2 regions of the Arthrobacter sp. zg-Y1143 genome follow, and region 1 is predicted to be linked to the other one. Evidence: predicted binding sites of a transcription regulator. Region 1 holds the regulator's gene; the other holds the start of a gene.
The links. Region 1 encodes HspR, which represses chaperone genes until heat shock. Its sites were predicted from a motif close to AAGTTGAGTCNNNNNGACTCAACTT; they were not measured.
Positions count from the first base shown of each region.

Region 2: QNN98_RS09480 (Hsp20/alpha crystallin family protein) is a predicted target of HspR. The motif match lies at 5,340-5,364, and genes of this name have one in related genera.

Region 1 is NZ_JASKLW010000002.1:71,499-79,614, forward strand. It holds gene dnaK (molecular chaperone DnaK) at 1-823, shown strand, start outside; gene QNN98_RS03495 (nucleotide exchange factor GrpE) at 826-1,455, shown strand; gene QNN98_RS03500 (DnaJ C-terminal domain-containing protein) at 1,594-2,601, shown strand; gene QNN98_RS03505 (heat shock protein transcriptional repressor HspR) at 2,665-3,177, shown strand; gene QNN98_RS03510 (TetR/AcrR family transcriptional regulator) at 3,187-3,723, opposite strand; gene QNN98_RS03515 (SDR family NAD(P)-dependent oxidoreductase) at 3,815-4,774, shown strand; gene QNN98_RS03520 (class I SAM-dependent methyltransferase) at 4,780-5,445, opposite strand; gene QNN98_RS03525 (NYN domain-containing protein) at 5,552-6,532, opposite strand; gene QNN98_RS03530 (helix-turn-helix transcriptional regulator) at 6,683-7,522, opposite strand; gene QNN98_RS03535 (SDR family oxidoreductase) at 7,624-8,116, shown strand, end outside.
Region 2 is NZ_JASKLW010000006.1:200,038-208,153, forward strand. It holds gene QNN98_RS09445 (alpha/beta fold hydrolase) at 1-26, shown strand, start outside; gene QNN98_RS09450 (glycosyltransferase family 4 protein) at 29-1,120, shown strand; gene QNN98_RS09455 (NADP-dependent oxidoreductase) at 1,130-2,143, opposite strand; gene QNN98_RS09460 (MarR family winged helix-turn-helix transcriptional regulator) at 2,153-2,614, opposite strand; gene QNN98_RS09465 (phosphotransferase) at 2,737-3,708, shown strand; gene QNN98_RS09470 (TetR/AcrR family transcriptional regulator) at 3,723-4,274, opposite strand; gene QNN98_RS09475 (NmrA family NAD(P)-binding protein) at 4,390-5,262, shown strand; gene QNN98_RS09480 (Hsp20/alpha crystallin family protein) at 5,445-5,879, shown strand; gene QNN98_RS09485 (hypothetical protein) at 6,035-6,184, shown strand; gene QNN98_RS09490 (primosomal protein N') at 6,207-8,116, opposite strand, start outside.

The sequences.
Region 1 (8,116 bases):
CGCACTGCAGGCCGGTGTCCTGAAGGGCGAGCGCAAGGACGTGCTGCTGATCGACGTCACCCCGCTGTCCCTGGGCATCGAGACCAAGGGCGGAGTGATGACCAAGCTGATCGAGCGCAACACGGCCATCCCCACCAAGCGCAGCGAGACCTTCACCACCGCGGATGACAACCAGCCGTCCGTGGCCATCCAGGTCTTCCAGGGCGAACGCGAGTTCACCCGCGACAACAAGCCGCTGGGCACCTTCGAGCTGACCGGCATTGCGCCGGCTCCGCGCGGTGTCCCGCAGATCGAGGTCACCTTCGACATCGACGCCAACGGCATTGTGCACGTGTCCGCCAAGGACAAGGGCACCGGCGCCGAGCAGTCCATGACCATCACCGGCGGGTCCTCGCTGTCCAAGGACGACATTGACCGGATGGTCCGCGAGGCCGAAGAGCACGCAGCCGAGGACAAGAAGCGCCGCGAGGCTGCCGACGTCCGCAACTCGGCCGAGCAGCTGGCCTACTCGGTGGACAAGCTCCTCACCGACAATGACGACAAGCTGCCCGAAGACGTCAAGACCGAGGTCAAGGGCGACGTCGACTCGCTGAAGAAGGCCCTTGAGGGCACGGACAACGACGACGAGGTCAAGAGCGCGTTTGAGAAGCTGCAGGCTTCCCAGACCAAGCTCGGCGAAGCCATCTACGCTTCGGCCTCCGCTGCCGGTGCTGAAGGCGCCCCGGGCGCCGGTGCGGCCGGTGACGGTTCCGCTGCCGGCAGCGCCAACGATGACGAAGACATCGTGGACGCCGAAGTTGTCGACGACGAAGAAAAGAAGTAATCATGCCGGCGGGTAACGAGCACGGGAACACTCCCGAAGGCGAAGAACCGGTAAGCGGCCAGGGCACGCCCGGCCAGGACGAGACGCAGGCCAACGGCGGCACCGGGGAGGAAGCATCGGCTTCCGCCCCGGCAGCCGGGGGCGACGCACTGTCCCAGGCGGAGCAGATCCTCAACAACGCCGACGTGCCGGCGCAGCCTGCTGCCGCCGGTTCGCCCGAGGCGGCGGAACTGCGCAACGACCTGCTGCGCCTGCAGGCCGAGTACGTGAACTACCGCAAGCGGGTGGAACGCGACCGGGATGTGGCCCGGGAAATGGCGGTAATCGGTGTGCTGAATTCACTGATGCCGGTCCTGGATGACATCGACGCCGCACGCCAGCACGGCGACCTGGCGGAGGGCCCCTTCGCCGCGATCGCCACCAAGCTGGAGAACACGCTGAAGACCTACGGCCTGGCCCGTATCGATGAGACCGGGGTGGAGTTCGATCCGAACATCCACGAGGCGCTCATCCAGCAGCAGAGTGCGGATGTCACGTTCGATACGGTGACGCAGATCCTGAGGTCCGGCTACAAGTCCGGCGACCGGGTCCTGCGTGCCGCGCAGGTGATTGTTTCGGTTCCGGAACAGTAAGCAGTACCGCGTCCGGGGCCGCCAGCAGGCGGCCCCGGACATTTCCATAGGCAGGTCCCGCAGCAAGCCGGGGCAGCAGCAGGTCCGGTGGCCGTGCTCGAAACGAGCGGGATCGGCAAATGAGGAAGGGGACGCCAATTGGCTAGTCAGGATTGGGTCGATAAGGACTTTTACAAGATTCTGGGTGTTCCCAAGGATGCGTCGGACGCCGACATTAAAAAGGCGTACCGGAAACTGGCACGGAAATACCATCCGGACCAGAACCAGAATGATGCTGACGCCGAGCGGATGTTCAAGGACCTTTCCGAGGCCTACTCCGTTCTTTCCGACGCTGAGGAGCGCCAGCAGTACGACGCCATCCGGGCAATGGGAAGCGGTGCCAGGTTCACGGCCGGCGGCCCCGCTGGTCCCGGCGGCGGCGCCGGCGGCGGTGCGGGCTTTGAAGACATCTTTGGCGGCCTGTTCGGCCAGGGCGCATCCCCGCGCGGGGGCCGGCGCACCACGTTCAACGCCGGCGGCAGCAACATACCGCCCGAATTCGCCGACCTCTTCGGGGGCGGCAGCGGGTTCGGCGGCGGCGGGTTTGGCGCCCCGCCGCCCACCAAGGGTGCGGACCGCACGGCCAGCACCACTATTTCCTTTGCCGGGTCGATCAACGGCACCGTCATCGGGCTGCGGGAACCCAGCGGGGAAGTAGTCGAAGTCCGGGTGCCTGCCGGCGTCAAGGACGGGCAGAAGATCCGGGTCCGGGGCAAGGGCCAGCCCGGTGCGGCCGGTCCCGGGGACCTGATGGTTACTGTGCACGTCACCCCGCACGACTTCTTCACCCGGGAAGACAACAACATCCGGATCCATGTGCCGGTCACCTTCCCCGAGGCCGCCCTGGGCGCGACCGTCGAGGTGCCTACGCTGACCTCCGATACCGTCCGCCTGAAGGTGCCCGCCGGAACGCCGTCCGGGCGCACCCTGCGGGTCAAGGGCCGCGGCGTCCACACGTCCAAGGGCAACGGCGACCTGCTGGTGACCGTAGACGTCGCCGTGCCGTCCCACCTGAACAAGGATGCCCGCGAAGCCGTGGAAGCGTTCGCCGAAGCGACCAAGGGCGAGGACCCGCGAGCCTCGCTGGCAGCCAAAGCCCGGCTATAGCGTGCCGGTCGCCGGAGGGCGAACTTCCCGCGTTACTATTTCAACAGCCGTCAAGGAGGAACAATGGGCATAGATGCTAATGCGCCTATTTTTGTGATCTCCGTTGCCGCTGAGCTTGCGGAAATGCATCCGCAGACCCTCCGGCAATATGACCGGCTCGGCATTGTCCGGCCCAGCCGGGCGCCCGGCCGGTCACGCCGTTACTCCCAACGCGACATTGAACTGCTGCGCGAGGTCCAGAAACTGTCCCAGGAGGGCGTTTCCCTGGAGGGCATCAAACGCATCATGGAACTGCAGAACCAGGTCACCGGGCTGCGCCAGCGGATCGTGGAACTATCCACGGAACTGGATGAGGTCCAGCGCCGCAACCCGGACCACAGCCGGGTCTTTGCGGCCGGGCTGGCCGGCGACGTCGTTACCCTCAGCCGCGGACAGCGGCCGCCGGCGGCCGCCACTGCCGTGAAGCAGCTGGGCCTGGTCTCGCTGATGGAACGCCGCAGCCGGCTGCGCGCGCTTCCCGCAGGCAAGACAGCGCAGCGGAACTACGCCGACGACGGATACGTCCAGTCCCTGTAGCACTCCTCTTTAGGGGCGCAGTCCGGCGAGCAGTATGGCCAGCATGGGTTTCCTGTCCTCCGGGGTGCCCAGACGAACAGCATGCTCGATCCCGCAAACCAGGTGGGAGAGCTGCGGCAGGGTCAGTTCGCTGCGGATAATGCCCGCGGACTTGGCCCGGGCGAGCACAGCTTTGAATGCAGCGAAAATCTCCTCCTTTGCTGCCCGCACCCCCTCGGTTTCATCCTCCGGGGAAAGCAGGACGGATTGGAGTCCGCCGTCCTCCAGTTGCAGTTCGAGGGCCGCGCCGAGGTAGAGGGCAAGCGCTTCGCCTGGATCCGGTTCAGCTGCGGCACGGCGTGAAATCTCCTGCATCCGGCCCAAGGTGTCGGCCGTGAGTGCCTCCAACAGTGCCCGCATGGTCGGGAAATGGCGGTAGACCGTCCCTACCCCTACGCCCGCCTCCCGGGCGAGGTCATTCATCCGCAGCTCTTGGGGGTCATGCCGGCGGGCCACGTCTAGGATCCGTGATCGGCTGCGGGCGGCATCTGAACGAAGCGGTGGCATGGGTCCAGTGTAACTCAATCGGATGAAGTATCCGTTTCGTGTGCTAGGTTCTAAGCGGATAGATGATCCACTTAGATTCGAGAGGGCAATCATGACCTGGAACCCAGCCACCCTTCCCAGCCAGACGGGGCGCACATTTGTTATTACCGGGGCCACAGCGGGTATAGGATATTTCGCCGCCGAGCAGCTGGCCGGAGCGGGGGCACACGTTGTCCTGGCCTCCCGATCGGCTGACAAATTAGGCGCGGCCCAGGCCTCCATCCGGAACTATGTGCCGGAGGCCTCCCTCTCCGAGGTGGTGATCGAACTGGGTTCCTTCGCGTCCGTGGATGCAGCCGTAGGCAAAATTGCCGCGTTGCCCCGTCTGGACGGCATCTTCCTCAACGGTGGAGCCATGACCATGAACCGGCGAACCATGACAAGTGACGGGCTGCCGATCCTCCTGGGCACCCACGTTGCCGCCAACATTCGCCTGATGGCGGGCATCCTGCCCCTGCTCTCGGCCACAGGGGAGACCGGCGGCAGGCTGAGCCGCGTGGTGCATGCGTCCACGGGATTTGTCGGGATCAAGCGGTACGGGCTGCAGGACGTGCGGGGCCTGCCATGGACCGGCATTGGCGCCTATACCAAGGCCAAGACGGCCACCGAGGTTTTCGGCCATGAACTCGACCGCCGGCTGCGTGCAGCGGGTCTCCCGGTGGCGTCAGTCCTCACCCGGCCCGGGGTGGGCGTAGATGCCAAAACGCCGGAACGGGCGGGTGTCCGGGATGCTGCGACACCGTACCGGCGCAATCCCTACACACCGTGGGCACAGGGGAAAGACGCCGCGGCATACCCCGCCGTGCGCGCCCTGACCGATCCCGCGGTGCGCGGGGGAGAGTACTTCGCCCCGGAGGAGCGGCTGCGGGGAATGCCCGTGGCCGTGGAGCCCAACGCGCACACGGCAGGCCCGGTTGAATCGCCGGAGCGGCTCTGGCTCCAGCTCGAAGACCTGGCCGGCGTGCAAATCCCCGGACTTGGAGCCCCGGCAACGCAGCCGGACCTGCGCTAGCGCGGTCAGCGCAGCCGGCGGGCCCGAAGCACCACATCCTCGTTGTGGTGGGCGCCGGCACCGGAAGCTACGTGCCGCGGACGGGTCTCCTGCGCCTCGATCCGCCAGTCCCCGTCCAAGGCGGCGGCAATATCTGCCGGGAGCACATACTGGTCCAGATCGTGGCTGTGCCCGGTGTCGGAGGTCAAGGCATGGTGCACCACCAGGAGCAGGCCACCGGGGGCGACCGCCTGCAGCAAGGCCTGTTCCGCGGCATGATCTGCTGTGCGCAGCAATGCCGGATACTGAGCAGACACCAGGTCGAAGGACGCCGCGGCGAGCTGGGCTTCGACCAGGCCGCTGTGCACCCAGGCGATCTGCAGGCGCTGCATTTCCGCCTGCCGTGCTGCCCGTTCCAGGGCTACGGAGGAAACGTCGAGTGCGGTCACGTCCCAGCCGCGGGCGGCCAGCCACAGCGCGTCGGCGCCTTCGCCGCAGCCGACGTCGAGTACCCGCCCCGGAGCCAGGGCAGCAGCTTCCGAGACCAAGGCACCGTTCGGCTGCCCGCTCCACAGGGCTTCACTGGCCGCGTAGCGCTGGTCCCACTCTTCTTCCACGCCTGCCGGTTCCGGCAGGGGAGGGGCAGGCTGCGGCGCGGGACGGGCGGGCTGATGCGGGGTGTTCGAATCCATAACTGAAGCATGCGCCGGCCACCGGTGCACCGCAAACCATGTTGCCGGACCGGCAACATGCCTGCAGTCGTCCATGTCCTCGTCGGGACTAGCCCGCCGGAGCAGGCTAGTCCCGGGCCTCGGCCTCGGGCCGCAGCCGGATAAGGCGCTGCGGGCCGTCGTCGTCCAGTTCCACCAGGTCGCTGCGGGAGGAAAGGAAGTCGGTGAAGGACCGGAAGCCCAGCGGCTTTTCGTTGAAGGAGGGGTCCATACGCCGCATCTGGTTCTTTACCGTGCCTGTGTTGAGCCACTCGTCGTCGCCCTTGGCATGGCCGATCTTCAGTGCACGGACAAGCAGTTCGGTGGCAAGGGTCCGCGGGTCAATGTCTTCAGCGGTGTCCGGCTCCTCAAAGCGGGCGTCTTCGGTGTGCGAGAACATGGGCACCACAGTGAGCTTGCGGGCCTTGCTGGGGGTCTGGTCCATTGCCGCAGTAGGGGCCTTGGCGGATCCCGGTGCCGCGGCGACAGCCGCAACAATGCCGGGCAGGGAGTCATAATCCTCGAACTCGTCGCACGCGGCGGCCAGGGAGGTGCTGGTGGAACCGGCCACACCGATACCCACCACGAAGCGGCCCAGCCGCTTCGCCTTCTGGGCCAGGGCAATGTAGTCGGAATCCCCGGCCACAATGATGATGTGCGTCAGGTCCGGCAGTCGGAAAAGGTCTTCCACCACGTCCACGGCAAGCCGGATGTCGGCACCGTTCTTGGTGCCGCGCGTTGTGGTGGTGAACAACTGGGTGAGGTCCACCGCGCGGGACATCAGCTGCCGCTGGTAGCTGGCGTTGACGGGGACCGACCAGTCGGCGTATGCCCGGTTCACCACCAGGGTGCCGAAGGACGCGGCGAAGTCGATGATCGCATTGAAGTCCACAGTGGCAGCGGTCAGCTTCGCGGCAATATCGGGATCTGCATCCCGGTTGGTCTTGTCGAAATTGCGGATCCCGTCGCGCTGGAAGGCGTTCCGGCCGTGCAGTTGCTGGTAGCGCGAAATGACAATGTTGTCGAAGTCGATATAGAGGCCGACGCGTGCGTCGCTCGGTTCGGGCATGGTGCAAAATCCTTCTGGGCCGGCGGAGGGCTCACTGCCATCCGTACCACCAGTTTCCCGCCGCCGGTACTGCAAGGGCAAACCGGGGTCAAGGCGCAGTGCCGTCCGGTCCTGCCGGGGCACCGCCGAAGGAGCGTACTTCGCGGCCGGTTATCCGGCGGGGGCGAACCGCTGCTGGCCGATCACCGCCAGCAGGCCAAGCTTCTGCGCTGCCTCGCTGCGCGGGGCGGCAGTCAGCACCAGCAGGGCCTGGCTCTGGTCTTCGCTGTACAGGGTCTGGCAGTCGAGCTCGATTTCGCCCAGTTCCGGGTGCAGCAGCGTTTTGTGGTCGGCGAACCGGGTGGCCACGGCGTGGTCCTTCCATATTTCGGTGAACTCAGGGCTGCGCTTCTGCAGCAGGCGAACCAGTTCCAGCGCACGGGCCGAGTTTGCGGAAACTGCCACCCGCAGCCCGGCAACCTGGGCGCGGCCCTGCCGTGCGCGGTCAGCCGGCGGATAGAGCTCACGTTCAGCGGGATCGGTGAACCAACGGTAAACGCTGCTGCGGGCGGGCCCGGTGAGCCGGGAATGGTCTCCCAGCAGTGCCATGGAAAGCCTGTTCTGCGCCAGTGTTTCCCCGAGCGCGGAAAGGATCAGCGCCGGCGTATCCTCAAGCCGGTCCAGGACCCGCAGCAGGGTAGGGGCCACATGAGGGTCCAGGGACGCGCGGGGCGGCGGATTACGGTCAGCCAAACGGAAGAGGTAATCCCGCTCGTCGTAGCTCAGCCGCAGGGCCCGGGCCAGAGATCCCAGCAGCTGTTCCGAAGGCTGCGGGCCGCGGGCCTGCTCCAGCCGGGTGTAATAGTCCACGGACATCCCGGCCAGCGTCGCAACCTCGTCCCGCCGCAGCCCGGCCACCCGGCGCCGGGTCCCGGCGGACAGCCCGACGTCGTCGGGGCGCAGGGCATCCCGGCGGGATTTGAGGAAGTCGGCAAGTGTGGGGCGGTCCATGGATCCATCATGGGCCACCGCAGCCGTTCTATACAGGGACCGGGAATCCTACGACAAACACTCCTCTCCCGCCCGCCGCCGGCCGGGCCAACACTGGGGGCATGAACATTAACGGAAACACCATTTTCATTCCCGGTGCCACCTCCGGCATCGGCCTGGCCCTCGCCGTCCGCCTGCAGGCTGCCGGCAACACCGTCATCATCGGCGGGCGGCGGGCTGAGGTCCTGGAGCTGCTGGCCGCCGAACACGGCTTCGCCACCGTCGCCGTCGACACCACCGATCCGGCCTCCGTCCTGGCGGCCCGCGACACCGTGCTGGCCGGGCACCCGGACTTGAACGTGTTGATTGCCATGGCAGGAATCATGACCGGTGAAGACATGCGCAGCGAAAGCTTCCTCGCCGGAGCCGAGCGCCTGGTGGAAACCAACATCAACGGCCCGCTGCGGCTGGTGGCCGCGTTTATCGAGCACCTGCAAACCCGGCCGGATGCGGTGATCATGACCGTTTCCTCCGGGCTGGCCCATACCCCGCTGGCCAACACTCCGACATACAACGGCACCAAGGCCTTTATCCACCGGTTTAGCGAAGGCCTCC
Region 2 (8,116 bases), on a different contig from region 1:
ATTTCCTGTCCCGGAGGCACACATGAGGATGCGGCTGGCCATCGACGCCCGGTTTACCCGCACGGACCACCACGACGGGATCAGCCGCTACGGCGCCAGCATGATCGAAGCGGTCAGTGAACACACCGATGTCCTGATGCTGATTTCGGACGAGCGGCAGCTGGCCCTGCTGCCGGACCTGCCGTGGGTCAGGATCAACAGTCCCCTGTCCCCCGCCGAACTATTCGTGGCCCGGCGGATCAACCGGCTGGGGGCGGATGCGGTGTTCTGCCCCATGCAGACCATGGGCAGCTGGGGACGGAAGTACCCGCTGATCCTTACCCTGCACGACTTGATCTACTACCAGAACCCCGCCCCGCCGTCGTTCCTGCCGCTGCCGGTGCGTGCCCTGTGGCGGCTGTACCACCTGGCGTACTGGCCGCAGCGGCTCCTGCTGAACCGGGCCGACGTCGTTGCCACCATCAGCGAGACCACGCGGGCGCTGATGGAGCAGCACCGGCTGACCAGGCGGCCGGTCCGGATCCTTGCCAATGCACCGCAGCCAGGCGCCGTGCCGCGGACGGCGGATGCCCCTGCGGAACCGTCGCTGCTGTATATGGGTTCGTTTATGCCGTACAAGAATGTGGAAACGGTTATCCGCGGCATGGCGCACCTGCCCGGGTTCACGCTGCACCTGCTCAGCCGGATCAGCGATGCACGGCGGACGGAACTGGAGGCCCTGGTTCCGGCCGGGGCGCAGGTGCGGTTCCACAACGGGGTGACCGATGAGGAATACGATCACCTGCTGCGGCGGGCAACGGCCCTGGTGACCCTGTCCAAGGCCGAGGGCTACGGACTGCCGGTGATCGAGTCAATGGCGGTGGGCACCCCGGTGGTGGCCAGCGACATTCCGATTTTCCGGGAGGTATCCGGCGGCGCGGCCCTGCTGGTGGATCCGGACGACCCGGCCGCGTTCGCCGGCGCCGTCCGTGAGCTGGCGGTGCCGGAGCGCTGGCAGAAGGCGTCCGACGCCGGCCTGCAGCGGGCGGGCGACTACGGATGGGCGGCTTCCGCGCGGCAGCTGATGGCAGCGGCCGGGGAGGCTGTACGCCTGTTCCCCGGCCGCCGACGTCGTCGTTAGCGCCTGCCGTTAGAGGTTAACGACCATCTTGCCCTTGTTGGCCCCCTTCATCAGGTCGATGAAGGCCTGCGGTGCGTTCTCCAGGCCGTCCACGAAGGTTTCGTCGTAGCTGACCGCGCCGTCCCGCAGCCAGCCGCCCATCACGGTGTTGAACTCGTCGACATACTGGCTGTAGCTGCCGACGATGAAGCCGCGCAGCGTGATTTCCTTGCCGATGGCGATGGCAAGGTTGCGGGGTCCGGTGGCGGCGCCCTTGTCGTTGTACTGGGAGATGGCCCCGCACATTGCCACCCGGCCGCCCTTGTTCATCACTGAGAGGGCTGCTTCGAGATGTTCGCCGCCAACATTGTCGAAGTAGACATCGATACCGTCCGCACCGGCTGCCTTCTTCAGGGCTTCCTTGACGGGGCCCTCGTGGTAGTTGAACGCCTCGTCGAATCCGAGGTCAAGCAGCCGCTGGACCTTTTCCGCGGAACCGGCGCTGCCGATGACCTTCTTCGCTCCCAGCGCCTTGGCGATCTGGCCTACGAGGGATCCCACGGCGCCTGCGGCACCCGAGACGAAAACCACATCCCCTTCTTTGAACTCCCCCACCTTGGTCAGGCCGATGTAAGCGGTCTGTCCGGGCATTCCCAGTACACCCAGGTAGGCGCTGGCGGGGGCCAGATCCGTGTCAATGACCTTTGTGCGGCGGCCGTCCAGCACCGCGTAGTCCCGCCAGCCAAGGCCGTGGAGCACTACGTCGCCGGGCTTGCGGTCATCCGAACGGGACTGAATGACCTCGCCGACTGCACCGCCCTCGAGTGCGGCGTCGAGTTTAAACGGCGGGACGTACGACTTCACGTCATTCATGCGTCCGCGCATGTAGGGGTCCACGGACATGTGCAGGTTACGGACCAGCACCTGGCCGTCCTGCAGTTCAGGGACCGGCACTTCGGCCAAGCGGAAGTTCTCATCTGCGGGCCAGCCCTCGGGGCGGGAGGCAAGCTGGATTTCACGGCCTGTTTCGGGGTACGTGCTCATGGAGAGGTCCTAACTGTTGGGGTGGATGGACTGTTGGGCTTTGACCACGGACTGCCGCAGCGCGGCATTGACCTTGGCGAGGGTTTCCTGGAGGCTGCGCAGTTCCTCCGGATCCAGGCCGGCGGATGCTGCGACACGGTCCGGAAGGTCGTGGGATTTCTGTTCCAGGGCGCGTCCTGCATCTGTGAGGTAGACGCGGACCCGGCGCTCGTCCTCAACGGCCCGGCGGCGCTGAAGCAACTGCGCCGCTTCCAGCCGCTTGAGCAGCGGAGAGAGCGTGCCCGAGTCCAGTTCCAGGGACTGCCCCAGGTCACTCACGCTCTGGCCGTCCTGTTCCCAGAGCAGCGTCATTACCAGGAACTGCGGGTAGGTCAGCTTAAGTTCCTCGAGCATCGGACGGTACAGCGCGGTGGCGGCCCGTGAGGCTGAGTACAGCGAGAAGCAGACCTGGCGCTGCAGCGATTCGTTCATGCCTTCCACCGTAGGACACAACTCAGTTGTGTACAACTTAATTGCCTTCGGGGCTGCTGGCGCCTGCCGCCCGGCTGCAGCAGCTGGCGGCAGGTTGCCGCCCCCTCCCGTAGGCTGTGGCCATGCAGGAACCCCTGGCTATTCCCGATTACCGCCGAACCGCACGCCGTCTCCCCTGGGGCCGGCTTCCTGCTGCTGTCCGGGACAGCATTGCCGCTTCCCTTGACGGCGGGGTGTCACTGGTGGAGCCGGCAGGCGGCGGGTTCACCCCCGGCTTCGCTGCGGTGCTCGGGAACAAGAGCGGGGACCGTATCTTCGCCAAGGCAGCCGCAGCGTCGGACGCCTTCATCTACCCTTCCTATCTCCGCGAGTCCCAGGTGGTTCCCCTGATGCTCCCGGGGATGCCTATGCCTGCCCTGCGCAGTGCGCAACGGCTGGTGGCCGACGGCATTCACTGGCAGATGCTGGTGTACGAGGCCGTGCCCGGACGGATGCCGGGCCAGCCCTGGACCGAAGCGGATGTTGCCGCCGTGGAAACCGCCTGCGTCACTGCTGCAGCGCTGCTCACCGACTTCCCGCAGGCCGAAGGCGGGACGCCGGTGGCCGAGGATATGGCCCTGATTCCGACTCGGTTCAAGGCGGTCGCCGACGGCGGAGAGCCGCCATGGTTCCTGCCCGGGCTCAGCGCGGAAGAGGCCGGCGGGTTCCAGGAAGCACTGGACCTGTGTCCCGAGGCACTGGCCGGAGACGCGGTCCTGCACGGCGATCTGCGCGCCGACAATATCCTCATCAGCGACGGACGTGCGCTGTTCTGCGACTGGAATTTCCTGGGCACCGGTGCACCCTGGATCGACTGGGTGGGGGTGCTGCCTTACGCCCGGGCCGACGGTATCGACGCCGATGCCTGGCTGCGCCGGTCCGAACTCACCCGGGACGTGCCGGACGCCTATATTGATGCCTTGCTGGCAGCCCTGCTGAACTACATGATCCACTGGGGCAGCCAACCCGACGTCGACACCAGTCCCCTCCTGCGCATCCACGGACGGCACACAGCCCGGCTGGTGTACGACTGGCTGGCTTGCCGGCAGGGGTAGTGCGGGGCCGCAGGCTATCCCAGCCCCTCCAGGACAAGGGTCAGATGCCGGCGCCAATCGGCGCCGCCGGGCTGGAAATACATGGTCGACATAATCCCGCAGGTGATCACCGGAAAGTCGTCCCAGGTCAGATCCCCGCGCACCGCACCGGAGTCAGCGGCCCTGCGGATGATCCGGGTGACGATGCGGGCAAACTCCGTCTTCTCGGCTTGGACGCCCTCCCATTCGAAAGGCCCGGAACCGAGCAAGGCGAGCTGGAAGCCGGCGTCGTCGTCCGCGGCTTCCAGGTAGCCCACCAGCACGGCCTCAAATGCCGCCCGGGGGTCTTCGATTGCCTCCGCCGAGCGGGCGAGCTCAGACATGCCGCCGAATCGTTCCTGCACAATCGCCGTGAGCAGCTCTTGCTTGTTGGAGAAGTGCCGGTAAAGGGAACCTATGCCGACGCCGGCATGGGCAGCAATTTTGTCCATGTGGACATCGTTGCCGTGGCTGGCGAACAGCTCCCTGGCCGCAGCCAGGATTTTCTGCCGGTTCCTTCGCGCATCGGCACGTAAAGAATCATTCAATGTGGCACTCCTTTGACAAACGGAATTGTAGTTCCGTATCGTGGCGCACACCAAAGCGGAACCGGAACTCCGGTTCCAATACTGCCAAGCAGGATGCCCATTTTCGGAGGAAACCATGATTGTAGTCACCACACCAACCGGCCAGATCGGGCACGCAGTAGTTCAGGGCCTGCTCGCGGAGCGCCAGTCCGTGCGGGTTATTGCCCGGAACCCCGCGGCGCTGCCGGACGGCATCGCCGAAAACGTCGAGGTGTTCGCGGGTTCGCACGGCAACCCTGAGGTCGCCATGGCTGCCTACGAGGGGGCGGATGCCGTACTCCACATCACCCCGCCAGATGTCCATGCAGCGAATGTACGGAGCCACTACCGCGGGTTCGCCGCGGCGTCGGCGGCTGCAATTACCGCAACAGGGGTCAAGCGTGCGGTCGTGGTATCCACCCTCGGGCGGGGGTATACGGCAGAGGCCGGGCACCTCTCCGCTGCCCTGGAGGCGGAAGGGATCATCAACGCAACAGGCGTGCACACCCGCTCCCTGGCCATGCCCTTCTTTATGGACAACCTCCTGAACCACCGCTCATCCATCAAGGACCACGGGATACTCCCCCTGCCCAACGAGCAGGACAAAGTACTGCTGACCGTCGCGACCCCCGACATCGCCCGTGTTGCGGTGGGACTGCTGACAGACCGGACCTGGACGGGGCAGGAGTCGTTACCCGTGGTGGGGCCGGACCTGCTCACCCCACGGCAGATGGCAGGGATTATCTCGGACAGTATCGGCCGGCCCGTGCACTTTGCGCAGGTCAGCTCCGATACCTACCGGTCGACGCTCCTCCAATACGGCATGAGTGAAGGCTGGGTTCAGGGCCTAGCGGACATGGGGGCCGCCCAGAACAACGGCATTTACGACGTGCAGGTCCGAGACCCGCACCGGGTCACCGAAACAAGCTTCGCTGCCTGGGTGGAAACCACGCTCAAACCTGCGCTCTGAATTCCCGTGCCTGCGTTACCTGTGCCGCAGAAAAAGTAGTTGGCACTCCGATCCGTGGAGTGCTAACCTGCTTCCGCAAGTTGAGTGATGCTCACTCAACTTTGGAACAATCGCACAACAAACGCACAACAAAGGCAGAACAACGCTTGAATCAAGCGATCGAATGGAGGAGTTGATACCACATGGCTATGAAGTTTGATCCGTTCCAGGAACTCGACCGGATGGCACAGGCACTGCGCGGTGAAGGAACGCTCCGCGGCATGCCGATGGACCTTTACCGGCAGGGCGACCACTATGTCCTGGCCGCCGACCTGCCGGGCATCGATCCCGGCTCCATCGACGTTGATATCGACGGCCAGCTGCTGACCATCCGGGCCCAGCGCACCCTGCACGGAGCCGAAGGCGTCAAGTGGCTCACCCGTGAACGGGAAAGCGGTTCGTTCCTGCGCCAGCTGAACCTGGGGCAGGGACTCGACACCGAGAAGATCTCCGCAAGCTACGAGAACGGTGTCCTGAGCGTAACCATCCCGGTGGGCGAGCGGGCCAAGCCGAGGAAGATCGCGGTGCAGGCAGGCGAAGCCCGTGACGCCGAGGCACACGAGGCCGTCAGCGCGTGACAACCAAGCGGGGTCCCGGGAACTCTCCCGGGACCCCGCTCTTGTACGCGGTTGTTGCCAAGTTCACGCCGCTCAGGTTAGGGACCGTTCCGTGGCCGGCTGGATACTGGAAGGGACTCCTCTTAGTCGCCGCCTCCAGGAAGAAGGGATGGCCTGTGCATATTTTCAAAGTCAATCGGCCCGGCTGGATGATCCACGGCGTGCCCCGCGGACTTCTCGGAAGGCTTGCCCGGCTGGGCAACGCCGCGCAGCTATCGCTCCTCGTGCTGCTCGCGGGCTGCGCCGTCCTGTGTGAACTGCTGTAGCTGTGTGAACTCTTGTAGCGGCTTAAAGGATGTCGGTGCCGTCCACCCGCACGTACACCGGGTCGCCCGTGCGCCGCGCTGATGCTGCGGCCTTGACGGACCGCAACGACGCCGTGATGGACGGGGCCGCAGCATAGGGGAAGAACAGCAGCGTGCGGTACCTGCCGCCGGCTCCGCCCAGCTGCCCGGCCTCCGGTCCGCTGTCCTGGACGCCGCCCGGAAGACCTGCGGAGGGAAGCGGTGCAGGACCAATGGAACGGACCCCCTGAGGCAGGTCCAGCCGGGTACTAAAGGCTTCCAGTGCCTCACGCGAACCGGTCAGCTCCGCATACCGTACAGCAGGAGGCAGGCCTAGTTCCTGCCGCAGCATCAGTTCGCGCTCCGCTGCCCCCGCAGGGTCCCAGCGCAGCAGGTGCCCAACGGTTGTGCCGTCGTCGGCCGTCACCACCACCAGTCCCTTCTCCCCCGCCGGACGAACCAGCGCGGCGGCGCTGAACCAGCGCCGCAGGGTATCTTCCCCGGCACGCAGGGACTCCCGCGAGAGCATCGCGTTGCCGTCCAGCAGGATGGCCGCCGCGTATCCCCCGGCCGCAACCGGTTCGGCTCCGGGCGTGGCAACCACCAGTGCAGGCGCATCAGGGATCTCGGCCCGCACATGGTCCCCAGCCGATGAAATGACCGTGGTGGAAGGAAAGGCGCGCCCCAGCTCCTCGGCAGTGCGTCCCGCGCCGGCAGTGGAACCGCGCAGCTGTGTTCCGCCGCAGTTGCCGCAGTGCCACATAGGCTCCGGGCGCCCGCACCAGCGGCAGGCGGGAATGCCGTTTCGGCTGGCCAGCCCCAACGGACCGGAGCAGTGCCGGCAGCGCGCGGGTTCCCGGCAGTCCTGGCAGGCAAGGGCCGGAGAGAAACCGGTACGTGCCACCTGGACCAGCACCGGACCGCGGGTCAGCCCGTCCTGAGCGGCCTTCCACGCTGTATGCGGAATCCGGGCCCGGGCCGCCAACGGATCCCGTTCCATAGTGAAGGAGTCCGAGGTGCTGACCACGCGGGGCGCGTGCCCGCGGACGGTGGAGCGCTCGGCCGCGATCCCGGCGGCCCAGCCGCTGGCAACCAGCCGCTGGGCTTCGGTGCTGCGCGAATGCGAGGCAAGCAGGAGCGCACAGTTCTCCAGTTCGGTGCGCAGCAGCAGGACATCGCGTGCATGCTGGTAGGGAGCGCGCTGCTCGGCATGGAGGTCATCGGCGTCGTCCCAGAGCACGGCCAAGCCAAGGTCCTTTACGGGTGCGTAGGCAGCTGACCGGGTGCCGATAGCAACCCGGACGTCACCGTGCAGCAGCATTAGGAAGCTGCGGTAGCGCGGGGTGGGACCGTCCTCCGCAGTCAGCCGCACAAACGCGTCGGCTCCGATGCGTGCGGTCAGGGCAGCCTGAAGCCGGGCCAGGTCCTTGTTGTCGGGCACCACCACTACGGCCCCGCGCCCGGAAATCAGCGTGGACCGGACGGCTTCGGCGATTTCGGCAGGCCAGTCCTGCGGTCCGTATCCGCCCAGCGAGGAGAGCACCGCGCGCGGACTGTGGCCGGCAGCCAGGTGGGTGAGGAAGCGGGGGCCGTGCGGATAACGTGCCAGCGGATTCGCTCCGGCACCTTCCGGTCCGTCAGCCTTACCCGGTGCGGCCGCCGTAGCGGTTTCGCCGTCGGCCGCCGCGTTCTTGCGTGCCGTGAATTCCTTGTCCACACGGGCCGCCCGCGGCGGAATGGCGACGCGCAGCACATCGTGCACCGTGCCCGCGTACCGTGCCGCCACCGCTTCAGCCAGGCGAAGGATCTGCGGGGTGAGCACCGGCTGCGGGGAAATGACCTTACCCAGCGGCATCAGCCGGGCCGTGGTATCCGCTTCCGCGGTCCGTTCGGTGATGAACCCGGGCAGCTCCT